3 regions of the Kribbella yunnanensis genome follow, and region 1 is predicted to be linked to each of the others. Evidence: riboswitches for the same ligand, from Rfam matches in the RefSeq annotation. Region 1 holds a riboswitch; each other region holds the start of a gene.
What was found. A riboswitch is a leader RNA that binds a small molecule or an ion and turns the genes downstream of it on or off. The one in region 1 is predicted to bind cobalamin.
Positions count from the first base shown of each region.

Region 1 (9,629 bases):
GACGCCTCGATCGCGTGGTAGCTGATGGCTTCCATCGAGCTGTCGGCGAACGCGACGGCCGCGTCCGACGAATACGGGATGCGCAGCGAGAAGAGCGCGTCCGCGAAGCCCATCAGGCCGAGGCCGACCGGGCGGTGCCGCTGGTTGGCGCGCTCCGACTCCGGCGTCGTGTAGAAGTTCACGTCGATCACGTTGTCGAGCATCCGGACCGCGGTCTTCACCGTGTCGCGAAGCAGGTCAGCGTCGAGGCCGGTCTCGGTCAGGTGCGCGACCAGGTTGACCGAACCCAGGTTGCAGACCGCGGTCTCGTCGACCGTCGTGTTCAGCGTGATCTCGGTGCACAGGTTGGACGAGTGGACGACACCGTTGTGCTGCTGCGGCGAGCGCAGGTTGCACGGGTCCTTGAAGGTGATCCACGGGTGGCCGGTCTCGAACAGCACCGTCAGCATCCGGCGCCACAGGTCGAGCGCGCGGACCCGGCGGAACACCCGGATCTCACCGCGGTCGGCGGCCGCCTCGTACTTCTCGTACGCCGTCTTGAACTCCGCGCCGAACAGATCGTGCAGATCCGGCACCTCGTCGGGGGAGAACAGCGTCCACTGACCGTCCGCCTCGACCCGCTGCAGGAACAGGTCCGGCACCCAGTTGGCCGTGTTCATGTCGTGCGTCCGGCGACGCTCGTCACCGGTGTTCTTACGCAGGTCGAGGAACTCCTCGACATCCATGTGCCAGGTCTCGAGATACGCACAGACCGCGCCCTTACGTTTTCCACCCTGATTGACTGCTACCGCCGTGTCGTTGGCGATCTTCAGGAACGGTACGACGCCCTGCGACTCACCGTTGGTGCCGCGGATCTTGGCGCCGATTCCGCGGACCGGGGTCCAGTCGTTGCCCAGACCGCCGGAGTACTTGGCGAGCAGGGCGTTGTTGCGGATCCCGGCGAAGATGCCGGCCAGGTCGTCGTCCACCGTGGTGAGGAAGCACGAGCTCAGCTGCGGTCGCGTCGTACCGGAGTTGAACAGGGTCGGCGTCGACGACATGAACCGGAACGAGCTGAGCAGTTCGTAGAACTGGATCGCGCGGCCCTCGCGGTCCTCCTCGCGCAGCGCCATCCCCATCGCGACCCGCAGGAAGAACGCCTGCGGCAGCTCGAACCGGGTCTTGTCGATGTGCAGCAGGTAGCGGTCGTAGAGCGTCTGCAGACCGAGGAAGGCGAAGTCGAGATCGCGCTCGGGCCGGATCGCCGCGGACAGCCGGTCGAGGTCGAAGGTGGCCAGTTCGGGGTCGAGCAGACCGGCTTCGATCCCGGTCGCGATGTAGCGCGGGAAGTATTCGGCGTACGCCGTGGCCATGTCGGCCTGGCTGGCCTGCCGGGGCTCGCCGTGCACGCGGCCGAGCGCCTCGCGGCGGATCTGGTCCAGCAGCAGGCGGGACGCGGCATAGCTGTACTGCGGCTCGGTCTCGACGTACGACCGGGCCGCCATCACGAGAGCCAGCTCGACCTCGTGCTGGGCGATCCCGTCGTAACAGGAGCCGATCGTCTCGTTGAGGATCTGCTCGGGGTCGACGGAGTCCAGCCCGGCGGCGGCCTCGGCGACGATCACGCGCAGCCGGTCGACGTCGAGCGGAACGCGGGTCCCGTCGGCCTGGCGGACCGACACGACCGGCTTGGTGGCGGCCAGCTCAGCCGGGTCGGCAGGCGTGCGGGCCTTCGTCCGCTCCTCGCGGTACAGCACGTAGGCCCGGGCGACCTGATGCTCTCCCGCGCGCATCAGAGCCAGCTCGACCTGGTCCTGGATGTCCTCGACCTGGACGCTGCGACGGGCGTCACCGCGACTGGTCAGGGCCTCGACGACCCGGCCGGTCAGGTCGGTGACCAGGTCGCGGACCCGGTGGGTGGCGCCGGCGTCGTTACCCTCGACGGCCAGGAACGCCTTCGTGACGGCGACCGAGATCTTGGTCGCGTCGAACACAGTGTTACTGCCGTCGCGGCGGACGACGGTCAGTTGGTTCCCGTGGCCGGCCTCGTCGGCCGCCGATCGGGATGTGGAAGCGATGGTCACAGAAGCTCTTCTCTCCCTACGCGTGCGAAGGACCGCGACCAGAAGGCATGAGCGCATGACGGGACGGACAGCACCGGCCGGAAAACTGTCGTCTCGCCCTGCGACCCACCCTCGAGGTCTCGGACCGCGCGCACCGGCGGTGCACGCGCCGGCGACAGGTATCCGGACTCGCGGCCGCCCCACTACGACAGGGCGTCCGCTCACCGTTGCGGGGCAGCTCCGGACTCGCACCGGATTCCCCTGACCGCCAGCTCGACAGACTTTAGGGCAGCCGCTAGATCTAGTGGTAGCGACACGCCGCGTGTCGCACATGTTGTGGTCCTCACGCCGCGACGCCATACAGATCCTGTAACGTCATGATCTCTGATCCGTGATGGATCAGCTCGCGATTGAGCCGTAACACCACGTGCCCGAACGGCTCCTCGGCATCCAGTGCCGTCGCCTGACTGAGCCCCACTGTCGCCACCTGCTCCTCCGGCAACGACGCGATCCCGTCCTGCCACGCCTCCACCCAATGCGTCAGCCAGGCGACCGCATCCCGCGCGTTCCCGTGCAAGGTGATGTCACCTCGGCCCTGCTCTTTGGGTCCGAACGTCCACTCCCACCGCTCGAAGAACGTCTCGGTCAGATGCGCGATCAACCACGCGATCGTCCGCGGCCCCCGATGATCAGGCTCGTCCGGCCACTGCGCCACCCACTCGCCGGACCCCAATGACCGATAGTGACTCGGATAGTGCCGCCGTACGACGGTCAGTGCCGCATTGCCCGGTTGCCAGAAGTACTGCTCATCCGTCAACTGTGCCAGCCGCGCGGACAGCACCATCCAGCTGAACCCCAACTGCCCTCGCACCATCGCCATGGCGGAGGGCTGCTGCAAGATGTCCCACTCGAACATGTGTTCGAATGTAACAGACCTACACGGTGATTTGCGAGCCCACGATGACGACCTGTTCGCGGGGGAGGTGGAAGTACTCGGCGGCGTCTGCGGTGATCGCGGTGGTGGCGAGGAAGATGCGTTTGCGCCAGCGGGGCATGCCGCTGGTGTCGCCCAGTTTGAGCTCGATGGCGGAGAGGAAGTAGGAGGTGTCGTCGGGGTCGACGGTGAGTTCGGTGCTCTGGGCGGCGGCTCGTTCGAGGATCTCGGGGACGTTGGCGGACTCGACGTAGCCGAGGCGGGCGGTGACGTGGATGATGCCGTCGTCGGTGTAGCCAAGGTCGTCGACCAGGATGCGCTCGGGTTCGGGGACGTGCGGGACGGTGACGGTCTCGATCGAGAGGATGACCACGTTCTTGTGCAGGACGTGGTTGTGTTCGACGTTGGCGCGCATCGCCAGCGGGACCGTGGTGTTGCCGCGGTTCAGGAAGACCGCCGTACCGTCGACTCGGGTGATCGGGCGCTCGTGCAGGGTGTCGATGAACTCGCGCAGTTGGCCCTCTTCGCGTTCGCGCTTGGCGGTGACGAGTTGGCGGCCTTGCTGCCAAGTGGTCAGGACGAGGAAGACGCTGACCGCGATCAGCAGCGGCAGCCAGGCGCCGTGCACGAACTTGGTCAGGTTCGCGCCCAGGAAGAGCAGCTCGACGGTCAGGAAGATGGCGGCACCGAGGATGACCAGCCACAACGGCTTCTGCCACTGCTTCCGGACGATGTAGAAGAACAGCAGCGAGTTGATGACGATCGTGCCGGTGACGGCCATCCCGAAGGCGAAGGCCAGCGCGGCCGAGGTCTCGAAGGCGAAGACCAGCGTCAGTACGGCGATCATCAGCGCCCAGTTGACCCACGGGACGTAGATCTGGCCGGCTGTTTCGGTCGAGGTGTACTGGATCCGCAGCCGCGGCAGGTAGCCGAGCTGGACGGCCTGGTGGGCGACCGAGAACGCGCCGGTGATGACCGCCTGGGAGGCGATTACGGTCGCGGCCGTCGCCAGGATCACCATCGGGATCCGGCCCCACTCGGGGACCAGCAGGAAGAACGGGCTGGTGAACCCGTTCGGGTCCTCCAGCACCAGCGCGCCCTGGCCGAGATAACTCAGGATGCAGGCCGGGAAGACGAGGAACAGCCAGGCCCGCGTGATCGGCTGACGGCCGAAGTGCGCGAGGTCGGCGTACAGGGCCTCGGCGCCGGTGATCGCCAGTACGACGGCCGCGAGCGCGAAGAAGGCGGTCCCGAAATGCCCGGTCAGGAAACCGATCGCGTACGTCGGCGAGAGCGCCTTGAGGATGCTCGGGTGGTCGAGGATGCCGCCGATCCCGCAGACCGCGATCGCCGCGAACCAGACGATCATGATCGGCCCGAACGAGCGGCCGATCCGGCCGCTGCCGTGCTTCTGCACGCTGAACAGGCCGATGATGATGACCGCGGTGATCGGCACCACCCAGGCGTCCAGGCCGGGCTGGATCACCTTGACGCCCTCGACCGCGGACAGTACCGAGATCGCCGGGGTGATCATCGAGTCGCCGAAGAACAGTGACGCGCCGAAGATGCCGAGCCCGGCGAGGAGAACCGTCGTACGGCGTCCGCTCGTCCGGGGGATGTTCTGGATCAGGGTGATCATCGCCAGGATGCCGCCCTCGCCCTGGTTGTCGGCGCGCAGCACCAGCAGCACGTACTTGATCGTCACGATCAGCGTGACCGCCCAGAAGATCAGCGAGATGATCCCGTAGACGTTCTGGGTGGCGGTCTCCACCGGGTGCGGATCACCCGGGTTGAAGATCGTCTGGATCGTGTAGATCGGACTGGTCCCGATGTCGCCGAAGACGACGCCGAGGGCGCCGATCATCAAAGCGGCCTTGGCCGGGGTCCGGGCCCCCGTGGTCTGGCTCGTCACGATTTGCATTGAATCACGCGTCCGGCGCAGCCCCTGGACGGCGTGCGGTCAGCGCTTCTGCGGACCCCGGATCGCCACGAAGATCAGCGAGACGCCGAACGCGGCCACGATCGGGCCGACGATGGCCCACAGCGAACTCCCGGTCATCGAGCTGCCCGTGAGATAACCCAGTCCCTGCAACGCCCAGACGGCGCCGAGCGCGGTCAGCAGCACACCGAAGGCAATCGCGACGATCTTTCCCATGGACGGGAGGTTAGTCGAGAAGTTCGTTGCACAGGGCGACGAGTTGCTCGCGGAGCGGGCGGGCACGCTCCGCGAAGGTGCGCTGGGCGGCGGCGTACTCGGCCTTGCCGGCGGCTGTTTCGATCCTGACCGGGTCATAACCCAGCGGTGCCAGGTCATAGGGCGAGGCGCGCATGTCGAGCGTCCGGATGTCGCGGGCAAGCTCGAAACAGTCCAGGACGAGTGCGCTCGGGGTGAACGGCGCGAGCTTGGTCGCCCACTTGTAGAGGTCCATGTTGGCGTGCAGACAGCCGCCCTGCTCGAGCTGGGGCTGGGCCTCGCGGGTCGGCTGCAGGACGTTCAGCGGCCGGGCCGCGTCGGTGAAGAACCGGAACGCGTCGAAGTGCGAACACCCGATCTTGTGCGACTCGACCACCTGATCGGTGCCCTCGGCCCCCAACCGCAACGGCCACTTCTGATGCCGTACGGCGTCCGTCCGGTACACCATCGCCCATTCGTGCAACCCGAAACACCCGAACTGCGGTTGCCGGTCGAGGGTGGCGCCGAGCAGCGTGCGGATCCAACTGATGCTGTCGGTACGGCGCTCGATCTCGGCCGGATCGAGTTGCGCAGCGCCATCGATCACCACGTAGCCACGGCGTTCGGCGTACTCGGGGGCGTCGAGCAACCGCAGACCCGGCCCGGGATGCCAAACGCGCAACTGGCTCGGTCGGGCAGAGTAATAGGTGAAGAGGAAGTCCTCGACCGGATGCGGCTCGCGGCGTTGCCGCCGGGCGAGGTGATCCGCAAGCAGCGCATCGACCCTGGAGAAGTGCGCGCGCTCGAGCGGTTCCCAATCAGATCTAAGAAAAGTGGTCACAGGTTCAGTTCGTAGGCGTAGAGGTCGATGCCGGCGACGGGGGACCAGTCGCGGTCGGGGAGGCGCTGGAAGCCGAGGCGTTCGTACAGGCGGTGGGCTGTCTTCATGTAGACGGCAGTGCTGAGCACGATGCGGGACAGGCCGAGCTCACGGGTGCGCTCGATGCAGTGCGTGGTCAGGGCGGTCCCGATCCCCAGTCCACGTGCGCGGCCGGCGACTCCGAGCATGCGGAACTCGCCCTCGTGGTCCAGCCCGATCTCGCGGTAGACCGAGCCGGGCGGGCAGTAGGTGACGGTGCCGAGAAGCCCGGACGCATCCGCCGCGACCCACACCTCGGCCTTGGCCGCTCGATCGGCGGCAGCACGTAGCGTCATCGCGTACTCACCGCGGACGAAACCGTCGTGTGAGTACGCGTCCACGGTCAGGTCGCCGACGGCGTCGTACTCGTCCGGCCGGGCCTGGCGGATCTCCCAAGTCACCGCACCACTGTCTCATTCCAGTGCGACGGTAGGCTCGGCCCGTGCGTATCGCCAGATTCTCCGTCGACGACGAACCGAAGTACGGCGTCGTCGAGACCGACGACCCCGAAGGCCTCAGCGGCACTGTCGCCGTGCTCGACTCCGACCCGCTCTACCGGCCGGTCCAGTTCACCGGGGAGAAGCTGCAGCTGGCCGACGTCCGGCTGCTGGCCCCGGTGATCCCGCGCAGCAAGGTGGTCTGTGTCGGCCGCAACTACGCCGCGCACGCCGCCGAGCTGGGCAACGAGGTGCCGAAGGAGCCGATGATCTTCCTGAAGCCGAACACCTCGGTGGTCGGCCCGCTGGACGGCATCGTCTACCCCGAGCAGACCAACGACCTCCAGTTCGAGGGGGAGCTGGCGATCGTGATCGGCCGGATCTGCCGGGACCTGCCCAAGGAGCGCGCCGAGGAAGTGATCTTCGGCTACACGATCGCGAACGACGTGACCGCGCGCGACCTGCAGAAGTCCGACGGGCAATGGGCCCGCGCCAAGGGCTACGACACGTTCTGCCCGCTCGGCCCGTGGATCCAGACCGACCTCGACGTGGCGGATCTGCGGGTGACCACAACCCTGAACGGCGAGACCAAGCAGGACGGGCGGACGTCGCAGTTCATCTTCGACATCCCGACCGTGCTGGCCTACATCACCTCGTTCACCACGCTGCTGCCCGGCGACGTCGTACTGACCGGGACGCCGGCCGGCGTCGGCCCGATGCTGCCCGGCGACTCGGTCGCGGTCACCGTCGAGGGCCTCGGCACTCTGACGAACAGGGTGATCGTGCGTGACTGAGCAGCCCGCTCGCGACGACTCCGGCGTCCTGGGCGGCTTAGCTCCGGCCGACGTCCGGGTGCGGTTCCCACCGTCCCCGACCGGCCTGCTCACCGTCGGCAACATCCGCAGTGCCTTGTTCAACTGGGCCTTCGCCCGGCACTACGGCGGCACGCTCGTGCTGCGGATCGAGGACACCGACCAGGCCCGGAACACGCCCGAGGCGCTCGACTACACCCTCGACGCGCTGCGCTGGCTGGGCCTGACCTGGGACGAGGGCCCCGAGGCCGGTGGCGACCACGGCCCGTACCTGCAGTCCGAGCGGATGCAGATCTACTCCGACATCGTCGGCAAGCTGATGGTCACCGGCAAGGCGTACCACTGCTACTGCTCGCAGGAGGAGCTCGACGACCGCCGCGAGACCGCGCGGTCGGCCGGACAACCCAGCGGGTACGACGGCCACTGTCGCGCGCTGAACGCCGTACAGGCCAAGGCGTTCCTCGACGAGGGCCGCCGGCCGGTCGTCCGGTTGCGGATGCCGGACCGGCCGATCGTGTTCGACGACCTGGTCCGCGGCGAGATCACCTTCCTCCCGGAGAACCTCGGCGACTACGTCCTGATCCGCGCCAACGGCTATCCGCTCTACCCGTTGGTGAACCCGGTCGACGACGCCCTGATGGACATCACCCACGTCCTGCGCGGTGAGGACCTGCTCTCCTCGACGCCCCGGCAGATCGCGCTCTACGAGGCGCTCGCCGAGATCGGCGTCGGCAGCGGCCGGACCCCGCGGTTCGGGCACCTGCCGATGGTGATGGGGTCCGAGGGCAACAAGAAGCTGTCCAAGCGCGACTCCGGTGCGGGCCTGGACGAGTACCGGACCCAGGGCTTCCTGCCCGAGGGCCTGCTGAACTACCTCGCCCTGCTCGGCTGGTCGATCGCCGACGACCGCGACGTGTTCACGCTGGCGGAGATGATCGATGCCTTCGACATCCGCAAGGTGAACTCGAACGCGGCTCGCTTCGATCAGAAGAAGTGCGAGGCGATCAATGCCGCCCACATGCGGATGCTGCCGCAGGACGAGTTCGCCGCCCGGACGGTCCCGTTCCTGGTCGCGGCCGGGTATCTGCCGGCCGTGCCGAGCGACGATCAGCTCGCGGTACTGCGAGCCGCCGTACCGCTGGTGCAAGAGCGGATGGACGCGTTCGGGGAGTCGGTCGAGTTGCTTGGCTTCTTGTTCGCGGGCGAAGACTTCGTGATCGAGCCGGATGCCGCGGCGAAGGTGCTGGCCGGTGATGCCGGCTCTGTGCTGGCGGCGTCGGCCAAGGCGCTTGAAGGTGTCGAGTGGACCACCGCGGCGATCGAGGCCGCACTCCGGGCGTCGCTGGTCGACGGTCTCGGTCTGAAACCGAAGAAGGCGTTCGGCCCGGTCCGGGTCGCGGTCTCCGGCCGCCGGGTCTCGCCGCCGCTGTTCGAATCGATGGAGCTGCTCGGCCGGGAGACCTCACTCCGGCGGATCGAGCAGGCGCTGGTGAAGGTGGAGCACTGATGGGCCCGACGTACCAACGGCTGATGAAGAACGACCAGGCCCCACCCGGGTACGTCGTCCTCGGCGCACTCACGATCTGGGTCGGCTGGGCGATCGCGTCGATCCTGTTCATCAGCAGCGCCAAGTCGATCCGGCAGGATCCCGCCGGCACGATCTCGTGGATCACCCTGCTGGCCACCAACTTGTCGCTGGCGATGTTCATCCCGCTGAGCATCGTCGTCGCGCGCCTGCTGAACCGGCAGGCGCCGGGCCTGTTGTCCTCGGTGCTCGGGCGGATCCGCTGGGTCCCGCTGGCCTGGTTCGCGGCGGCCGCTGTCGTGGTCGAGCTGCTGTCGCTGGGTGCGATCCACCTCCTCGGCATCGAGTTGGTCGGCCGCGGCGACGGACCCGCGCCGGACGCAGCCGCGGTCATCGTCGTGGTCCTGCTCACCTCGACTCTTCAGTCGGCAGGGGAGGAGTACTACTACCGCGGCTACCTCCTACAGGCCTGTGGTGCGCTGCTGCGCAACCCAGTGGTGGCAGTCCTCGTCACGACCCTGCTCTTCACCTTCGCGCACGGTGTGCTGCCCTGGCAGAGCCCGGCCCTGTTCCTCGACCGCTTCGCCTTCGGCCTGGTCGCCGGCATCCTCGCGATCCGCACCGGCGGCCTCGAGGCAGGCATCGCAGCCCACGCCGCGAACAACGTCGTCACCTTCGTGTACGCCGCTCTGACCGACAGCGTCGGCGCCAGTCTCGGAGTGAAGGAAGCCCCGTGGTCACTGGTCCTCGTGGACATCGCGAAGTTCGCGCTGTTCGGCGCGGCCGC
Region 1 covers NZ_BAAANF010000016.1:333,261-342,889, forward strand. The annotation lists gene ABD231_RS22485 (ribonucleoside-diphosphate reductase subunit alpha) at 1-2,057, opposite strand, end outside; cobalamin riboswitch at 2,200-2,327, opposite strand; gene ABD231_RS22490 (DinB family protein) at 2,386-2,958, opposite strand; gene ABD231_RS22495 (potassium transporter Kup) at 2,978-4,888, opposite strand; gene ABD231_RS22500 (hypothetical protein) at 4,937-5,131, opposite strand; gene ABD231_RS22505 (3-methyladenine DNA glycosylase) at 5,142-5,990, opposite strand; gene ABD231_RS22510 (GNAT family N-acetyltransferase) at 5,987-6,469, opposite strand; gene ABD231_RS22515 (fumarylacetoacetate hydrolase family protein) at 6,511-7,299, shown strand; gene gltX (glutamate--tRNA ligase) at 7,292-8,824, shown strand; gene ABD231_RS22525 (CPBP family intramembrane glutamic endopeptidase) at 8,824-9,629, shown strand, end outside.

Region 2 (9,629 bases), on a different contig from region 1:
CAGCGATCCGACCACCCAGAAGCGGAATTCGTTCAACGTCGACAGATCAAGCAATGTGATCGCGGAGGTCACCGACCCCAGCAGCGCGGAGATCGCCGCTCCCGCCAGCGCGAGCTTCACCGGCGTCGCGCCACCTCGCCCGATCGCGCCGACCAGGTAGACCACCACGGTCGCCACCAGCGCACCGCCCATCGCAAACCACACGTACCCGGTGAGGCTCTGCACGCCCAGCGCCCCGATCGCCCCGACCACGGCCAGCGCCGCCCCGGCGTTCACCCCGAGAATCCCCGGATCCGCCAAGGGATTCCGCGTCACGCCCTGCATCAACGCACCCGCCAGCCCCAAAGCCGCACCAGCCAACAACCCAGCACCGGTTCGCGGCAGACGCAGATAGCGGATCACCCGGTCGTTGTCACTCCCGGTGAAATCAGCCAGCGCCAGGTAGACGTCATGCGCCCCGAAATACTGGTTCCCGACACTCAGCGACAGCAGGACCGAGACCGCGAGGACGGCGACGCACAGGAGCAGTCCGGCCGCTCGCCACCTCATTTGAACAGGTCAGCGTGAATCGTCCTGGCGATGTCCTCAGTCGTGTACGCACCACGCACCCCGGCCGAGTGGTTCGCGAACAGCCACGGTACGACGTGTTTGTTGCGGACCGCCTTGAGGTTCTGAAACGCCGGGTTCGCGAGGATCTTGTCCACCTCGGGCTGTGTCGAGGCCGGCGTCAACGCGGCATCGCAGCACCCGCTGATCAGGATGTAGTCGGGATTGCGCTTGATCAGCTCCTCGACGCCGATCTTCACGTTCCGCTTGGCGGTCAGGTCGGCGAAGACGTTCACCCCACCGGCCTGCTTGATCAGCACGGTCCCGAAGTCCGGTCCGCCGGAGACGGTCAATCCGCCGCCCTCCATCCCGGGCCGCAGAATCGCGACAGTCGGCTTCGGCGCGTTCCGCACCTTCGCCTCGACCGCGGCGATCCGCTTCTGCTGATCGGCGATCACCGCCTCGGCCCGATCCTGGACCCGGAACAGCTTGCCGAGGTCGCGCAGGTCGGCGTACACGTTGTCCATCGTGACGCTGGCCGGGTCGATCGCCTCGTCGCCCTTACCGTCCGCGGTCGGGCAGAGCGGGCTGAAGATCCAGGTCTGGACTCCGAGCTCGCCCAGGCTCTTGCGGCTCCCGAAGCTCTCGTCGCTGCCACCACCAGCGCTGAACACGTCGTTGAACCCGGACAGCACGAAGTCGGGGTTCGCCGCGAGCAGCTCTTCGCGGCTGGGCAGGTTCTTGTAGTACTTCGCCTTGGCCTGCGCGCTCGCGTACTCCGGAAGCACCTCGGCATCCAGGTACGCCGTACCGACCAGGCGATCGGAGATTCCCAGCGCATGCGCCATCTCGATGGCCGGCTGGTACGCCGCGAACACCCGCTTCGGCGGACCGCTGACGGTGACGTCGATCCCGCAGTTCTGCACGGTGATGATCGATCCATGCGGCCTGGCCGCGGTGGACGTGCCACAACCGGCAAGCAGGCTCAAAAGCAGGACAGGGACAACGGATTTGCGCAGCACAGGACCGCTCCTCCAGCACCTCGTGGACGGATCACATGCCGTGGCCGGTCTCCTGGCTGACGGGACTGCATCCACCGGCCTGGTCTTCCCAGCACAGGGCCAGTGACCTCCCTCAAGAGGGACTGCCGGTGAACTCCCGATCACAGTGGCGAGGGCCGCTCCGGCATCACACCGGCTTCCCGAGCACCACGGCGCCGCCACAGTAACACCGGCGACTGAGTCGCAGGTTCAGCGGTACTGCGAGAGCATCGCGAGCGCGAACTGGGTCATCGTGTCCGGATTGACCGCCCGCGCCGGCAACGGCACCAGGTCGACCAGCTTGTTGTCGCCGAGCCGGATCGTGGTCCGCCCGGTCGCGGTGTCCACGTAACCCTCGTCCCCGAGCGGAATCGCCTGCGCGGTCGGCGTCTTCCGGATCGCGGTCATCAGCGCGACCGCGTTCGGCGTACGACGTACTGATGAAGACAGCACGCTGTTCGCGGAAACCCACCCGCAGACCAGGTCTCCGAGCTCGGTCTGACCGTCCCGGCGGATCGACGCAGGCGCCCCCATCACCTTCGCGGCGGCCGACGACCCACGCTCACACTCCGACCGAGTGATCAACGGCTCCGCCTCGGGCAGCCCGGGCGCCTGCCGAACCACCTCCTGCCCCAGTACGACGTACTTCGCGAGCGTGGCTTTCGGCCCGGAGACCTTGTACAGGCGACCGTCGAACAGGAACACCACCGACGTGTCGTTTCCGAAACCTCCCGCACCGACAACCGCGGGCTTCCCCTTGTACGCCTTCTGCGCGGCAGCCAGCGTCGCTTTCGTCGCCGCCTGCACTGACACCCCGACTCGCAGGACTGGTCCGTTCGGACTGGTACTCAGACCGAGCTGACACGTGTCATACGTCGCCGGTACGCCGAAATCGGCCGGCGGTGCCTTGGGCTGAATCTGCACGACCGGTACGGCGAGTGTCGCCTGCACCAGCGGTTGGTCCATCCGAATGCACAACGTGTCGGCCACCTTCGCGGTCGGCGGCGTGCTGGGCGTCTCGGAAGGAGGTGGTGTCGACGGAGGAGTCGTGCTGATCGACACGAGCGGCGGCACGCTCGGTGCGGTCTCCTGCCCGGGTCCCCCACACGCACTGGCGAGCACTGCGACAAAAGCGAGCGGCAGGATACGCATAGTGCGCCAAAGCCTACGCTTCGTCCGCCTCCGCCGCGGCCCGGAGATCGCGTTCGCGCACCGCGTGCTCGTCGGTGCGAGCGTCGTACCGCCAGAAGTCACGCAAGGCCGCGCCGGTGGCCGCGACGCCGGCCACGCAGAGGATGCCGCCGCTGACGATCGACGTCCGGACGCTGGTCAGGTCGGCGACCAGACCGGACCGGGCCTGACCACCGAGCGGGCCGAGCATGTAGGACAGCATCTCGATTCCGGCCAGCCGACCACGCATCTCGTCCGGGATCGTCTGGTTCCAGATCACCGAACGGAACAGGCCGGAGACCATATCCGCAGCACCAGCGAAGGCGAGGAAGACGAGCGCGAACCAGATGTTCGGCGCCAGACCGGCGATTCCGATCGCCGCACCCCAGCAAGCGGCCGCCATCACGACGGCCCGGCCGTGGTGATGGACGCGGCGGCTCCAGCCGCTGGTCAGGGTCGCGATCAGCGCGCCGACCGCCTCCGCGCTGTAGAGCGCACCGAGCAGCTTCGGTTCCTTCAGCACCTCGGTGGCGAACGCCGGGAAGAGCACGATCGGCATCGCCATGAACATCCCGACCATGTCGACGACGTACGTCCCGAGCAGGTCCTTGCGGCGCGCGGCGTACGCGATGCCTTGGCCGATGACGCGCAGGCTGGGTGGTTGGGAGTGCTCGCCGACCCGGTACGGCTTGAGTCGCAAGTACATGAGGGTTGCGATCGACAACCCGGCCAGCTCGATACCGAACGCCCAGCTGATCCCCGCCGTACCGACCAGCACACCGCCCAGCGCGGGGCCGACCAGCTGACCGGCCTGCATGGTCAATGCGTTCAGCGCCACCGCGGCCGGCAGCTCGGAGTGCTTCACCACGCGCGGGAACAGCGCGTCGCGGCTCGGCCGCTGCAGTGAGGCGGCGATCGCGTTCAGGGCGCCGCAGACGTAGATGATCCAGACCTGCGGATTGCTCAACAGCGCGTTGCTCAGCAGTACGGCGCACACCGCGACCTGCGCGATCCCGGTGAAGATGAGCATTTTTCGGCGATCCACGTGATCGGCGAGCGCGCCGCCGTACAGGCCGAAGACGACCAGCGGAACGATGTTGACCAGGCCCATCGCGCCGACCGCGAAGTTCGAGTGGGTCAGCGAATACAGCTGGTACGGCAGGGCGACGTACCCGAACATGCTGCCGAGAAAGAAGACCGAGCCGGAGACCATCAGGATCCGGAAGTCTCGCGAACTACGCCACGGAGTCAGGTCGACACGCAGCCGGGCCAGCCGCGTTCGGAAACTTGCTGCCACCGGCACATCCTGTCAGCAGATCGCCCCGGGCGAAGAACCCTTTTCTCCCTACCGTGGAACCGATTGGTTGCCCTCGGCGTCAATCTCCCTGAATATCCCCAGGACAGACGGAGAAACCGGATGATCTCGACCAAGTCGGTACGCACCAAGGTGTTCGCCACCCTCGCCGCGGGGGCCGCCGCCGGTGCCACCCTGCTTGCGCCCGTGGCCGCCCAGGCCACGACCAGCACCGTCACCGCACCCACCGCGGTCACCAAGGCCGCCGCGGTCTCGGACGTCCTCCTGCCGGGCCAGAAGCTGAAGGCCGGCAACTACATCCGCTCCAAGAACGGCCAGTACACGTTCCTCATGCAGTCCGACGGCAACGCGGTGCTCTACAAGGGCAAGACCGCGCTGTGGTCGACCGCGACCAACCGCAAGGCCTCGGTCCTGGTGATGCAGAAGAACGGCAACCTGACCGTCGTCTCCGGTAAGACCATCGTCTGGCAGAGCAACACCGGCACCAGCCCGAACGCCCGGCTGGTCGTCCAGAACGACAACAACCTGGTGATCTACAACACCCGGAACAAGCCGAACTGGAGCCGCTACATGGTGGTCGGCACGCTCGGGATGAACCGCGTGCTGAAGTACCCGGAGTTCATGACGTCGGTGAACCGCACCTACCGGGCGTACATGCAGGGTGACGGAAACTTCGTCCTCTACAAGGGCAAGACCCCACTGTGGAGCACCAAGACCCAGAGCAAGGGCGCCTTCGTGGCCATGCAGGGCGACGGCAACCTGGTCGTCTACAGCGCCGCCAAGAAGCCGCTGTGGGCCAGCAAGACCACCCGCAAGGGCTCGGTTCTGGTCCTGCAGAACAGCGGCGACCTCCAGATCGTGAACGGCCGCACGGTGGTCTGGCGCACCAACACCGCCGGCCGCTGAGAAAGTTTTCCGCCGATTTTCTTCGGTGAGTGAACTTTCTGGCTTCTCGAAGCGTCTTTACTGGTAGCCGCGGCACCCGGGGCGGGGTGTCGCGGCACCTTTATGCCCAGCAAGATTCCGGCCAGTCATCAACTGGTTACCAAGGGCAACAATGCGCTGAGGTCGGTGCGCTCTCCACTCGCCCGGAGCTTCCCGGTACTCCGCGCCTCGGGCCAGGTGGTTCGGCCGAGGGCGAGCTCGATCCACAACTCGGCCGGCAACTCGACCATCGCGCCCGGCGTACCGCGGGTGTGGCGCGGACCCTCGATGCACTGCACAGCGCCGTACGGCGGGACGCGGACCTCGACCGCATGTCCGGGCGCTTTGGCCACCAGGAGCTTCAGCAACTCCTTCGTCAGCAGTTTCAGGTCGGGCCGCTCGGCCGTGCCCGCGTCGTACCGCTCCAGGGCCTGATCAAAGGGCGTGCTCACGACGAGCCAGCGTACGCGTCAATTGTGATCGCGCCCCCTTCGTGGTCGATAATCAGAACGGAGAAACGGAAGGCGAGGTCGGGATGCTCACGCCCAGGCACCAGGCACTGCTGATGACACTGGCGGGGATGACCGTCGGTGTTGCAGTCTTCGGCACAGTGCTGGCGATCAACGGCAACGGTGACGACAAGCAGTCGAACAAGGTCGTGACCAGTCAGACGCCTCCGACCACGACGCCCCGCGGCGACGGCCTGCAGGCCGACAGCCTGCAGTACACGGCGCAGACCTTCGGCACCGAGAAGAATCCGGTCTCCGCCGAGGTCCCCTCGACCTGGAAGGTCACCCAGGACGGCCAGCGGCCGCGGTTCCTGGACCCGACCGGCGTCTGGCAGATCCGGTTCGACACCCGCGGCAGCAGCAAGTCCCCGGACCGTCAGGTGAGCGACCGCGAGCGCAGCATCCAGGAGCGGCAGCTCAACGTTCTCAGCCGCGACAACGGCACGCTCGTCTACAAGTACGTCGACGACACCCGCGGACCGCGGATGGGTCTGTCGCGCTGGATCTCCACCGACAACGGCGACAGCACGGCCGTCGAGATCACCGTCGGCGGCCGCCCGCAGGACGAGGCCGCACTGCGGGCCGTCCTCGAGCGCGCCACCCAGACGCTCCAGGTGTCGACCAACCGCCCCAGCTAGCAGCTGATATCGGCGGTCGGGGCCTGGCCCTGCAGCAAGTAGGTCTCCACGACGTTGTCGACACACTGGTTCCCGGCCTTGTAGCCGGTGTGCCCGTCGCCGTCCCGCGTGACCAGTACGCCGCTCTCCAGCTGCCCCGCGAGTCCGACGGCCCAGGCGTACGGCGTGGCCGGGTCACGCGTCGTACCGACCACGACGATCGGTTTCGCACCAGCGGCCTTGATCGCGTGCGGCTTGTCCTCCGGTTTGACCGGCCAGTTCGCACAGGCCAATGAGCCCCAGAGCAGGAACGAACCGAACCGCGGGGACGCCGCCTTGTACTTCGGCTCCTCGGACTTGGCCTGCGCGACCGAGGTGATATCCGGGCGGTCCACGCAGTTCACCGCGTAGATGACCTCGTTCTGGTTGTTCGCATAGCCGGAGCTCTCACGCTCGGTGTACTGGTCGGCGAGCGCGAGCAACCGCGCGCCCTTACCCTCCAGACCGTCGAGCACCGCGTCCTCGAGCCGCGGCCACAGGTCCTTCGCATACAGCGGATAAATGACTGCGAGTACGACGATCGCCTGCGTGACCTCGCGGTCGCCGTCCCCCGGCAGCGGGTGCGCGTCGCTGTCGTCGATCAGCTTGTCGACCTTGGCCAGCACATCGGCCTTGCTGCTGCCCAGCCGGCACTGCCGCTGCGCGCACTCCTCGGCGAACGCGTCCAGCGCGGTGTCGAACCCCTTCGCCTGCGCGATGTTGTTGTCCTGCGATGTCTTCGACGGGTCGACGGCACCGTCGAGCACCAGCCGACCGACGTTCTTCGGGAAGAGTTCGGCGTACGTCGCGCCCAAGAAGGTGCCGTACGACATGCCCAGGTAGTTCAGCTGGGCGTCGCCGACGATCCCGCGCAGTACGTCGATATCGCGGGCGGCGTCCTTGGTGCCGACGTGCGGCAGGAGCTCACCCGACTGCTGCTCGCACCCGTTGGCCAGCGTCTTGGCCTCGTCGTTCAGCTCGGTGATCTCGGCGTCGTCGTCCGGGCTGCCGTCGGCGGCGATGAACTTGTCCAGCTGCTCGGTGTCCAGGCAGTTCACCGGCGTCGACTGGCCGACACCGCGCGGATCCCAGCCGATCACGTCGAACTTCCGCAGCAGCGACTGCCCCAGCACGAACCCGGCCGAGGCGGCGAACTCCACACCCGACCCACCCGGTCCACCCGGGTTGATGAACAGGGTCCCGATCCGGCCGACGCGGTCGCGGGCGAGCACCTTACGGGCGCTCAACTCGATCGTCTTACCGGCGGGCTTCGTGTAGTCCAGCGGCACCTTGATCGTGGCGCACTGCTGGTTGTTGCCGCAGCGCTTCCAGTCCGGTCGCTGGTTGTAGAACTGCTCGAGCCCCGCGGGGATCGGACCGACCGGACCGGCCGACGGCTTCCCGCTCGGCCCACCGCCATCGGAGTCCGCATCCTGCGCCCGGCTCGCCACGCCACATCCACTCAGCAGTACCGCGAGAGCGGCCACAACCACGGTCGTCCTGCGGAATCTCACTGCTCAGGTTCTCCCTCTTCGTGGTTCAGGCGGCGCCGGCGGCGGGGTTTGCGCTGCCGCCGCTCCTCGGTCGTCTCCGCAACTGCCTCGGGTTCCACGACAGCGGGCTCGGGTTCCGGCTCCCGGCGTACGGCGGGGGCCGGCAGCTCGACCGGTACGGCGTCAGGTGTCGTCGTACTGGAGGCTTCGTACTGCTGGCGCGGCGAGCACACGTCCGCGCGGCTGCAGGCGCAGCGCCGGCCGGAAGCCGCCAGCCGGACCACGACGGTGTCGCTCGGCACGTTGTGCCCTACCACCACTCCATCACCCGCGGGGGTCTCCACGGCGGTCCCGACGGCCGGGGCCTTCGCGTTGTACTCCTGGTAGAGCGGGTGCTCGTACTTCAGGCAGCACATCAGCCGCCCGCACGCGCCGGAGATCTTCAGCGGGTTCAGCGGCAGGTCCTGGTCCTTCGCCATCCGGACGCTGACCGGCTCGAAGTCCTTCAGGAACGTCGCGCAGCACAGGTCCCGCCCGCACGGCCCGATCCCGCCCTGCAGCCGGGCCTCGTCGCGCGCGCCCACCTGGCGAAGCTCGATCCGCGCCCGCAGCCCACGGGCCAGATCCCGCACGAGTTCGCGGAAATCCACCCGGTGCGGCGCGGAGAAGTACACGATCACCAACTGGTCGACATCGGCCCGCCGGTCGACGAAATCGATCCCGACCACCTTCATCGGCAGGTCGTGCTGGCGGATCAGCCGCTTGGCGATCACCCGCGCATCGGCCCGGCGCTGCCGGTTCTGCTCGTCGCGGTCGAGGTCGGCCGGGGTCGCGATCCCGTCACACAGTGGCAGCCCGCCGATCTCCTCCGTGACGAACTGCGGTGCCCACACACACTCGGCGACCTCGGGACCGTCGTCGGTCGGGACCAGCACCTTGTCCCCGACCCGCGGTCGATGCGGGCCGGGATCCAGGTAATACAGCCGCCCGTACCGCTCGAACGACACCGCCATCACCATGCCCACGCGGTCAGCGTACTTCTCTACCTAACGTTTGGTGCCTTTGACTGTGCCGATCAGGCGCTCGTCGGTCGGCGCGAAGGCGGCACAGACGACGAGCCGGTCGTGGTCTTCCTCCCACAGCTCCTCGTCCGGAACCCACCAGCCGAGGGTGAGTTCGGAGTCGGCGGAGGGCTTGCCGACGTAGGTGCCGAACTCGTCGGCACACCGGTTCTTCCCGGTTCGATCGACCTGGCTGTCGCCCGGGTACGGCCCCTCGGGGAGGGTGACGTTGGAGACGATCTCGCCGTCGTGCGCGTTGGCGCAGTCCTGGCGGGTGACCTCGTCGGTGTCCACGTCACCGTTGAAACACTCACCGACTGCCAGGTCGTCGACGTAGGTGTAGGACGAGGTGGTCGAGCGCGGATACGGGGCACCGTAGTCGTCGTTCTGTCCCTCGGCCCACACGCCAAGCGCGACCAGGGCGACGATCAGCACGGTGTAGCCGATGGTGAGCACGCCGCCGGTGATGATGCCGGCGATCGCCATCCCCTTGCCGTCCTCCTGCGGCCGGCGCTTGAGCTGCACCAGCGCCGCGATCCCGAAGCCGACGCCGAACGGCGCGGAGATCCCGGTCGCGAACCCACCGAGCCCACACACCAGCGACGCGATCGCGAACGAGTTCGTCTTGTTACCGGCCTGCCCCGGATACCCGTACCCGTAGGCCGCCGGAAACCCACCCGGCCCATAAGGCGGTTGTCCCCCGTAAGGCGCCGGCCCCGGGGCCTGCCCATACGGCACCGGCACATGCGCCGGCGGCTGCCCGTACGGCGGCTGGGTCGGCCCGTACGGCGGTTGCGCCGGCGGCTGCCCGCCGTACGGCGTCGGACCGGTCGGCTGGCCGTATGGCGACGTGCCGGGCGTGGATCCGGTCGACGGCTGGCCCGGCGCAGCCCACCCGGACTGGGTGGGGAGCGG
Region 2 covers NZ_BAAANF010000013.1:117,559-127,187, reverse strand. The annotation lists gene ABD231_RS18480 (FecCD family ABC transporter permease) at 1-549, opposite strand, end outside; gene ABD231_RS18475 (ABC transporter substrate-binding protein) at 546-1,568, opposite strand; cobalamin riboswitch at 1,594-1,774, opposite strand; gene ABD231_RS18470 (hypothetical protein) at 1,797-2,738, opposite strand; gene ABD231_RS18465 (MFS transporter) at 2,752-4,053, opposite strand; gene ABD231_RS18460 (hypothetical protein) at 4,174-4,977, shown strand; gene ABD231_RS18455 (sterol carrier family protein) at 5,106-5,447, opposite strand; gene ABD231_RS18450 (hypothetical protein) at 5,531-6,142, shown strand; gene ABD231_RS18445 (alpha/beta hydrolase) at 6,139-7,674, opposite strand; gene ABD231_RS18440 (PSP1 domain-containing protein) at 7,671-8,672, opposite strand; gene ABD231_RS18435 (DUF4190 domain-containing protein) at 8,700-9,629, opposite strand, start outside.
Region 2: another riboswitch for cobalamin. It lies ahead of ABD231_RS18475 (ABC transporter substrate-binding protein); the one in region 1 lies ahead of ABD231_RS22485 (ribonucleoside-diphosphate reductase subunit alpha).

Region 3 (9,629 bases), on a different contig from region 1:
TGAGCTGATCCGCGTGACCACCCGGCATCACCTGAACGCTGCCGTCCGCCTTGGCGAGGTCGAGCGGATCGCTCGCGGCGTCTATGCCTTGCCAACCCTTGAGCCGGCAAAGCTGGCTGCCCTCGCCTACGACGGCGTGGTCGCCTATCTGAGCGCCGCGGCCCTCTGGCGGTTGCCTCTCCTGGTTCTACCGGACAAGCCGCACATCATCGTTCCCGCGAAGCGCCGGCCACGAGCCGGTCGGCCGGCTGTCCTGCACTGGGCGGAAGTCTCCGCTGACGAGCGGCGGCACCGGGTCACCGGGCTGGACCGTACCGTCGTCGACTGCTGCCGGATCCTGCCGTTCGGACAGGCCCTCGCCATCGCCGATGCCGCGCTGCGATCCGGCAACCTCAACTCGAGCGAGCTGAACTCAGCGATCGCCGCTATGCGCGGCGCGGGGTGCCCGATGGCACTTCGGGTCGCGACAGCCGCCAGTGCACTGGCCGAGAGCTTCCTGGAATCCGTCCTGCGGAGCCTGCTCATCGAGGCCGGCATCGAAGGCTTCGAGCTTCAGGTACAGATCGAGCACGACGGGATCCGGATGCGAGTCGACCTCGGTCACCGAGTGCTTCGGATCGCGCTCGAGGCCGAGGGCTACGAGTTCCATGGGTCGGCACCGGACTACGCGGCAGACTGCCGCCGCTACGACAATCTCGTCGCCGCCGGCTGGCTGGTGCTGCGCTTCACCTATCACCAGGTTCTGCGGGATCCGGTGTGGGTGATCGACGTCATCAGGCAGGCAATCGCTCTAAGAACAGGACATATAGACCTAGCACCCACCGCCCGGAACCGGGGGCGCACCTTCCTGCGGTCAGCCTGAGGCGACACCTCCTGTCGTTAGGAAGGTCAGAACAGTCTCGGCATACAGGGCTGGCTGTTCGAAGTGGGGGAAGTGGCCGGAGTGGGCGAAGGTGACGGCTGGGCGGCCGGTGTTGCGGTAGGTGTGGACTGAGTGGGGGTCGGCTGGGTCTTTGGTGCCTCTGATGAGGAGGGTGGGGTGGGGGATGTCGGCTAGGCGGTCGAGTTTGGAGGTGTAGAGGTCGGTGAGGGTTGGGAGGTGGCTGTAGGCGCGGGACCACATTTCGTCGGTGAAGCCTGCGTTGCGGCCTAGTTGTTCGAAGGCGGGGCGGTTGGTGGGGTCGTACCAGGAGAAGTCCTGGAAGGCTTCGCCTAGGCCGAAGGCGAGTTCGTAGGTTTTGTCGGCCGGGGTCAGGCGGCGTGGGAGGGCGGCTAGTTCGCGGCAGCGGGCTGCGCTGGCTGGGTCGCCGGCCTGGTCGTAGAGGGCGGCGAAGATGGGGAGGCGGTGGCGGTCGTTGGCGTCGAAGTCCCAGCAGGGGCAGTCGAAGACGACGGCGGTGACGGAGTCGGGGTGCCGGATCGCGTATTCGACAGCGTAGTTGCCGCCTGCCGAGTGGCCGAGGATCGCCCACCGGTCGATACCTAACGCAAGGCGGAGTGCCTCGAAGTCGTCGATCAGGATGTCCATCCGGATCTCGAGCTCGGTCGGATCCGACCGCAGGACACCGCGCTGATCCGGCGCGATCACGTGCAACGCAGTGCCGAGTCGCGAGCCCTGACACTGCGTCCAGTGGTAGCCACCGCCATGACCGTGAATGAACAGCAGCGGCGGCGAATCAGCCGACCCGTACTCCGAGACGTACAGGTTGGTGCCGTTGACCTTCATCGGTACGACGACAGCCGCTTCGCCAGCGCGATCGCGGCGTCGTCATCCGGCAGCACGCGGATGCCGATCAGCGGGCTGACGGTGACGTAGCCGGCGCGCAGCAGCGCCTCGTCGGTCCCGGCCGGCGGGTCGGGGCGCGGCGGCGCGACCGTGATCATCGGCTCGCCGGTCGGGGCAGTGGTCGCAACCAGACGCTCGCGCGTGATCGGGGTCAGCGTCGCGTGCCGTACGCCGGCCAGTTCGTCGATCGGGCGGTCCGGAACATTCAGACTGAGCACGGTTCCCACCGGCTCGGCGGCGATCCAGGCGAGGGCTTCACCGGCCATCGTCGCCGCGGTTATCCAGTTCGTCGGGGCCGCGCCTTCGATGCTGACCGCGACCCCGGAGATCCCCTGACCCGCCGCGGTCAACGCCGCAGCCACGGTCCCCGAGTGGAAGATCGGTACGCCGATGTTGTGCCCGCGGTTGATTCCCGACAACACCAAGTCCGGCGCCGGCCCGAACGCGCCGACCGTGGCGAGCGTCACCGCGAGGGCCGGTGTCCCGGCGACCCCGCGGTAGCTGATGCCGCCCTCTTCCTCGACGACGGTCTGGATCGGGCGGTTGACAGTCCCGACCCGGGCCGAACCGAAACCGCTCTGGTCGTCCAGCGGCGCGATCACCGAGACCTCGTGCCCGAGTGAGGCGATCACCGGCGCGAGTGCGCGGATCCCGGGTGCCTGGAAACCGTCATCGTTGGTGATCAGGATCCGCGCCATACGTCCACCCAATCAGCCGCGGTCCTCGATGTCACCCTCCGTCTCAAGGACTGCGTTCCGCAGGGTCTCCAACGCCTCATCACTCGGAGAGGACCAGAGTCCACGCTGAGCGGCTTCGAGCAGCCGCTCGGCGATCCCGTGCCGTGCCCACGGGTTGGACTTGCGGAAGAACTCGGCCATCTCCGGGTCGGCGACGTACTCGGTGGTGAGCGTCTCGTACATCCAGTCGTCGACCACGCCCGCGGTCGCGTCGTACCCGAAGAGGTAGTCCACGGTCGCCGCCATCTCGAAGGCGCCCTTGTACCCGTGCCGCCGCATCGCGGCCATCCACCGCGGGTTCACCACGCGCGCCCGGAAGACTCGCTTGGTCTCCTCTTCCAGCGTCCGCGTCTTGACCTGCGCCGGTACGGCGGAGTCGCCGACATAGGCCTTCGGATTCGTACCGGTCAGGTGCCGCACCATCGCGATCATGCCGCCGTGGTACTGGAAGTAGTCGTCGGAATCCATGATGTCGTGCTCACGGGTATCCGCGTTCTTCGCCGCGACCTGGATCCGCGCGTACGCACGCTCCATCGACCCGCGCGCCTCGGCGCCGTCGAGATCCTTGCCGTACGCGTACCCACCCCAGACCGCGTACACCTCGGCCAGTTCGGCGTCGGTCCGCCAGTTCCGCGCATCCACGAGCGGCAGCAACCCGGCACCGTACGAGCCCGGCTTGGATCCGAAGACCCGAGCCGTGGCCGACCGTACGTCGTTGCCCGCGGCAACGTCATCGTCGACATGGGCCCGCAGATAGTTGTCGGCGGCATCTTCGTCCAGCGCCGCAACCGTCCGGACCGCTTCGTCGAGCAGCGACACCACGTGCGGGAACGCATCCCGGAAGAACCCGGAGATGCGGATCGTCACGTCGATCCGCGGCCGCCCCAGCTCTTCCAGCGGGACCACCGAGAACCCGGTGACGCGACGGGACGCCTCGTCCCAGACCGGGCGGCAGCCGAGCAGCCACAACACCTCGGCCAGGTCATCGCCCTGGGTCCGCATCGCCGACGTACCCCAGACGGTAAGGCCGACCGAACGCGGCCACTCCCCTGTCTCGGACTTGTGCCGGGCCAGCAATGAGTCGGCCAGCGCGACACCGACATCCCAGGCGTTCCGGCTCGGGATCGCCTTCGGGTCGACGGCGTAGAAGTTCCGGCCGGTCGGCAGCACGTTCACCAGACCGCGGGTCGGCGAACCCGACGGGCCGGCTTCGACGAAGCGACCGTCCAGCGCGCGCAGTACGTTCGTCAGCTCGTCATCCGTGCGGTTCAGGCGCGGAACCACCTCAGTTGCTGCGAAGGTCAGCGAGGACTCGACCCCGGCCGACGACCGGCCGATCACCTCGGTCACGACGACCGGGACCTTCGACGCATCCCAGCTCAGAGTCTCCATCGCGACGACCAGCTTGCGCGCGACCGCCTCCAGGATGTCGACGCCATCCGCACCACTCACTGCGGGAAGATCGGCCAGCGTCGCCAACGAGGACAGCTCGGCGGCGAGACCCGGGTTCGCGAGCAGCTCGGCCTCGTCGACACCGAAGGTCTCCCCCAGCGCGGTCCGCAGACCGGGGATCGAGTACGAACCGCCCCACAGCTGCCGCGCCCGCAGTACGGCGAGGACCAGGTTGATCCGCGCTTCATCGGCCGGGACACCGCCGAGGATGTGCAGTCCGTCGCGGATCTGCACGTCCTTGATCTCGCACAGGTAGCCGTCGAGGTGCAGGACGAACTCGTCGAAGTCGTCGTCCTCCGGCTTCTCGTCAGTGTGCAGATCGTGGTGCAACTGGGCCGCCTGGATCAGCGTCCAGATCTGCGCCCGCAGCGTCGGCACCTTCTCGGGGTCGAGCGCCTGGACGGTCGCGTACTCGTCGAGCAAGTACTCCAGCTTGGCCATGTCGCCGTACGTCTCGGCCCGCGCCATCGGCGGCACCAGGTGGTCGACGACGACCGCATGCGCCCGCCGCTTCGCCTGCGTGCCCTCGCCCGGGTCGTTGACAATGAACGGGTAGACCATCGGCAGGTTGCCGAGCACGGCGTCCGGCGCGCAGTCGGCGGCCATCCCGATTCCCTTGCCAGGCAGCCATTCCAGCGTCCCGTGCTTACCGAGGTGCACGACCGCATGCGCCCCGAAGCCGCCATCGGCCGGAGCGTTCTCCAACCACCGGTACGCCGCCAGGTAGTGGTGCGACGGCGCCATGTCGGGGTCGTGGTAGATCGCGACCGGGTTCTCGCCGAAGCCACGCGGTGGCTGGATCATCAGTACGACGTTGCCGAATCGGAGCGCGGCCAGCGCAATCGCGGGTTCGGGGCCGGAGTTGTCGACGTACAAAGATCCCGGCGCTGAGCCCCAGGCCTCGGTCATTGCCTCCTGCAACGTTTCGGGAACGCGCGCGAACCAGGTCGAGTACGTCGACAGTGGGATCGTCGCGACCGCGGACGCCAGCTGCTCGTCGGTCAGCCAGTCGACATCGTGACCGCCGGCCGCGATCAGCCGGTGGATCAGCCCGTCCGCACCATCAGCCCCTTGCAACTCACTAAGGTCGAGCCCGCCGAGGTCGTACCCGGCCTCCTCGAGCTTGCCGAGCAGTTGGACCGCCGAAGCCGGGGTGTCGAGACCGACCGCGTTGCCGATCCGGGCGTGCTTGGTCGGGTACGACGAGAGCACCAGCGCGAGCTTCTTCTCGGCCACCGGGACGTGCCGCAGGCGGGCGTGCGCGACCGCGATCCCGGCCAGCCGGGTGCACCGCTCGGGGTCCGGCGCGTAGCGGGCCAGCCCGTCGGCGTCATACGCCTTGAAGGAGAACGGGATGGTGATGATCCGGCCGTCGAACTCGGGGATCGCGACCTGCGTGGCGGCGTCGAGCGGACTGATCGCCGCGTCGCTGGCCAGCCACTGCTCACGCGTCGAGGTCAGCGCCAGCCCCTGGATCAGCGGGATGTCGAGTGACGCGAGCGCTCCAGCGTCCCAGGCGTCGTCCGCACCACCGGCGCTGGCGTTCGCTGCGACCGATCCACCGGCTGCGAGCAGCGTGGTGACCAGCACGTCGCATTTGCGCAGCAGCTCGAACAGTCCGGCGTTCTCAGCGCTTGTCGGGTCCAGCCCGCGCAGCGTCCCACAGTAGACGGGCAGCGGTTGCGCACCGGCCTTAGAGACCGCAGCCGCGAGCGCGTCGACGAACGCCGTGTTCCCCGCGATCTCATGCGCGCGGTAGTACACGATCCCGACCACCGGCCGGTCGTCCTCGACAAACGTCCCCCGCACCCCGTACGCCGGGAGTGCAGCAGGCGGGTCGAATTCGTCGCCGGTGAGCAGGATGGTGTCGCTCAAGAAGCCGGCCAGGTTCCGGAGGTTGTCCGCGCCGCCCTCCCGCAGGTAAGCCAGCGCTTCGGTCACCGCACCCGCAGGCACAGTCGACAGCGACATCAGCTCCGCATCAGGAGCCGCCTCACCGCTGACCACCACGGCTGGCTTCCCGGAGGCCAGTACGGCGTCCAGCCCCTCCTCCCAGGCGCGTTTGCCACCCAGCAGCCGCACCACCACGATCTGAGCGGTATTCAGCAACGGAGCGAGTTCAGACAGCTCCAGGCGGGCCGGGTTCGCGACCTTCCAGCCGGCCTCCGCCTCCGCCGCGGCCAAGAGATCGGTGTCGGCAGTCGACAACAGCAACAGGTTCGCGGGCACGCTGAACCGGTCCTTCCTGGGGGTATCCACGCCCCGGCCGGAGGTGCGACAGCAGCAGTTCCTGACTCCCCGCGGCGTTGTTCATCGCCGGTAGGTCACAGTGGCGGGACCGCCCCGGACTCACACCGGGTTCCTGCACAGCTGTCGCTTGACGCCTGCACCCTATCCGACCCCGTCGATTGGCAGGATGCGGAACACATCACTTCGACCAGAAGGCGGCACCACCCATGGAATCCTGGCGCGACGCAGCCTCGCAGCGGGCTCAGGAAGCTCTCGACGGCCTCTTCGGTACGGCGCTCGAGCTAGCCGAGCAGCAGGTCGGCAAACAGGGCGGGTTCGCCCCGTTCTCGCTCAGCATGGACGCGGCCGGCGAGGGATCGATCGAGATGGCCGACGAACCGGACACCGCCAAGGTCTTCGAGGTGCTGTGGGCCGGGCTACGCGCGCAGCGTGACGACCTCGTCGCGGTAGCGGTGGTCGCGGACGTCCAGATCGACGAGGACGGCTGGACCGACGGGATCCGCGTCGAGGCCGAGCACCGGGACGGGATCGCGTTGGCCGTCGTGGCGCCGTACCGGCGAAAGCGGCTGCGGCGCAGGGTCGAGCTGGGCCAGTTCGGGCTGAGCAAGGGTGAGCGCCGGGTTTGGTGACCTCAGCCGTGGGCGGCGTAGTGGGCGGCTAGGAGGTCGGTGCCCCAGTCGGAGCGGTGGGAGCGCCAGACGGAGTGGATGTGGTTGGCGTTGTCCTGGGTGTTGTCGTACTCGGCCAGGAAGGTGGGGGCGGCCAGGGAGTAGTAGTGGCGCCGGCCGGGGCCGGGGGTGGTTTCGCCGGCCCAGGCGAAGGTGAGGTTCTCGATGCCTTGTTCGGTCAGGTCTTGCCAGGTCTGGAGGCCGATGGGGCCGGCTGCGCGGCCGACGTACTGGCCGACGAGGAGGCTGAGGATCTGACGCTGGTCGGCGGTCATGTCGCCGTACGCCAGGCCGCGGTGTAGCAGGGACGGGTCGGCTACCGGGTCGTGACGGGTGAGGATGTCGTCGGGAGCATCGGGTGAGACGACTGCGACTGCGCGCTGGCTGTCGTCTAGGGCGTGCAGGAGTTGGAAGCCCAGGTCGCTCTCGCCGGCCAGGAAGCGGCGGCCCGATGGGGCGGTGGCCGGGTTAGAGCCGATGAACGAGGGTGTGAAAGAGATCGCACCGTCGACCAGAGTCAGGTGGATTGCCAGGTGGTGACCGTTCAGTCGCCAGGCCCACGGTTCGAAGCCGGCGGGGTCACCCAGGATCCGCAGGTAGTAGCGGCCGCCCAGGACAGTGCCCTCCCAGTCCCCTGACTCCGGCAGCGCCGGGATACCGCGCAGGAGCACCTCTGCGTCCAGTACGGCGAGTGAATCGGCCAGACCGCGTTCACTGCAGCCCAGTGCGATCAGCCGGAGCGCCAACTGCTGTTGTGCGGGTGTCAGCGACGACAACGGCAGTCCCGGCCGGTCCCCCGGCAGATAGGTCCACTCCTGGTGATCCGGTGTGTCGAACGCCGCCTGAGCCAACGCCCGCTGCTCCGGGCTCAGACTCCGCAGCAGGTCGATGGCCGCTTCCCGGGTCTGCTCTACAACCACGCTGCTCGCTCCAAGTCAGTGGGCTCATGTGCGGTCGTCCAGCGCTCGAACGGCCGGTCCAGCTTGTAACGGTAGTCGGGCTGACGCAGCAGCACCCGGGTTTCTGCGTTGGCCGGGTTCCGCAGCGTCTCGAAGTACTTGACCGACCAGTGGAACCACCGCATGCAGAACAGCCGCATGGTCAGCCCGTGTGACACCAGCAGCACGTTGCGTGGCGCATCCGCCTGCTCGAAGTCACGGTGCATGGTCTCCAGGAAACTCGACACCCGGTCGTACACGTCCGACCCCGACTCACCATGCGTGAACCGGTAGAAGAAGTGCCCGTACGAGTCGCGCAACCGTTCCTGCCGCTCGATGTCCTCGGTGTCCTGGAAGTTCGCCCAGTCCTGCTCCCGCAGCCGCGGCTCCTCCCGTGCGATCCCGATCAGGTCGTCGAGCTCGAGTCCTTTGAGTGTCTGCAGTGTGCGCAGGTACGGCGACACGTAAACCCGGATCGGCTCGTTGTCGAACAGCTCCCGCAGCTCACGCCCGGCCTTGGCCGCCTGCTCCCAGCCGTGCGCGGTCAGCGCGACGGAGTGGTCCGGGACCCGCTCGTAGATCGACTTGTCCAGGTTCGCCTCGGACTCGCCGTGCCGGATCAGCGCGATCCGCATCGGCCGTCGGCTCAGTCCCATAACCGTCCTCTCGCAACTGCCAGGATCGCGGCCGCACCCGCCGCGGCGATACCGACTCGCCGCGCCAGAGCCGCCGTACGGCGAACATCCGCGACCGTCGGCGTCGGCCCGTCCCCCAGCGTGCCACGGTCTTCGCTATAGGACCCGTAGCTGTTCGTCCCACCCAGTGACAGCCCAAGTGCACCAGCGAAGGCCGCCTCGACCGGACCGGCGTTGGGACTCGGGTGCTGCGCCGCATCGCGTTTCCACACCCGCCGTGCCTCGCTCCACCGCTCAGCCACCACTCCAGTCAGTACGGCGCACACCCGCGCCGGCAGGAGGTTCACAAGATCGTCCAGTCGTGCCGAAGCCCACCCGAAGTTCGCGTACTTCGGGGACCGGTACCCGACCATCGCGTCGAGCGTGTTGGCGGCGCGGTAGGCCAGCAGGCCGGGCACACCGAACACACCACCCCACACGAGTGGTGCCACACACGCATCCGAGGTGTTCTCCGCGATCGACTCGACCGTCGCACGCGCCAGCTCATCCGACTCGAGGGTGGTCGCGTCCCGGGCACACAGGTAGCTGAGCCGATCCCGCGCGGCCGGGATGTCCTTCGCCTCCAGGAACCCGGCCATCGTCTCGGCCTCGCGGTCCAGACTCCGAGCGCCCAACACGGTCCACGTGGCGGCGGCCGTGACGAGCGTGTGTACGACGGGCCGTTCCCGGGTCAGCCGCTCGACCGCGACTCCCGCCAGCGCCGTCGTACCGACCAGGACAGTCGTGTACGCCGTACCGGCCGCCCGCGAGTCGGCGTACAGGCGTGACTCCAGCCGGGTCGCGGTTTGCCCGAAACCCGCGACCGGGTGGAACCGCCGAGGATCGCCAAGGACCCGGTCGGCGACGAAGCCGAGCAGCAAGCCGAAACTGGTGGACACCCGCAGAAGTCTGCCAGGAAACAAATGTGCGGGGTCGAATATGGGCCTGGAAAGATATGTGCGAAGGTGAGTGCTATGGCGATTGCGGAACTGCTCGCGGCGGTCGACGGGAGCGGCGAGTTCGGGGTGTGGTTGGGGCGGGCCGACGGGACGCCGGTGTTCGAGCACGAAGCGGGGCGGACGCACTACTCGGCCAGCACGATGAAGCTGCCGGTGGCGATGGCG
Region 3 covers NZ_BAAANF010000018.1:229,260-238,888, forward strand. The annotation lists gene ABD231_RS28730 (DUF559 domain-containing protein) at 1-862, shown strand, start outside; gene ABD231_RS28735 (alpha/beta fold hydrolase) at 854-1,726, opposite strand; gene surE (5'/3'-nucleotidase SurE) at 1,723-2,484, opposite strand; gene cobN (cobaltochelatase subunit CobN) at 2,497-6,204, opposite strand; cobalamin riboswitch at 6,240-6,384, opposite strand; gene ABD231_RS28750 (hypothetical protein) at 6,432-6,854, shown strand; gene ABD231_RS28755 (DUF3500 domain-containing protein) at 6,857-7,813, opposite strand; gene ABD231_RS28760 (phosphoglycerate mutase family protein) at 7,804-8,487, opposite strand; gene ABD231_RS28765 (cobalamin biosynthesis protein) at 8,478-9,404, opposite strand; gene ABD231_RS28770 (serine hydrolase) at 9,480-9,629, shown strand, end outside.
Region 3: another riboswitch for cobalamin. It lies ahead of cobN (cobaltochelatase subunit CobN); the one in region 1 lies ahead of ABD231_RS22485 (ribonucleoside-diphosphate reductase subunit alpha).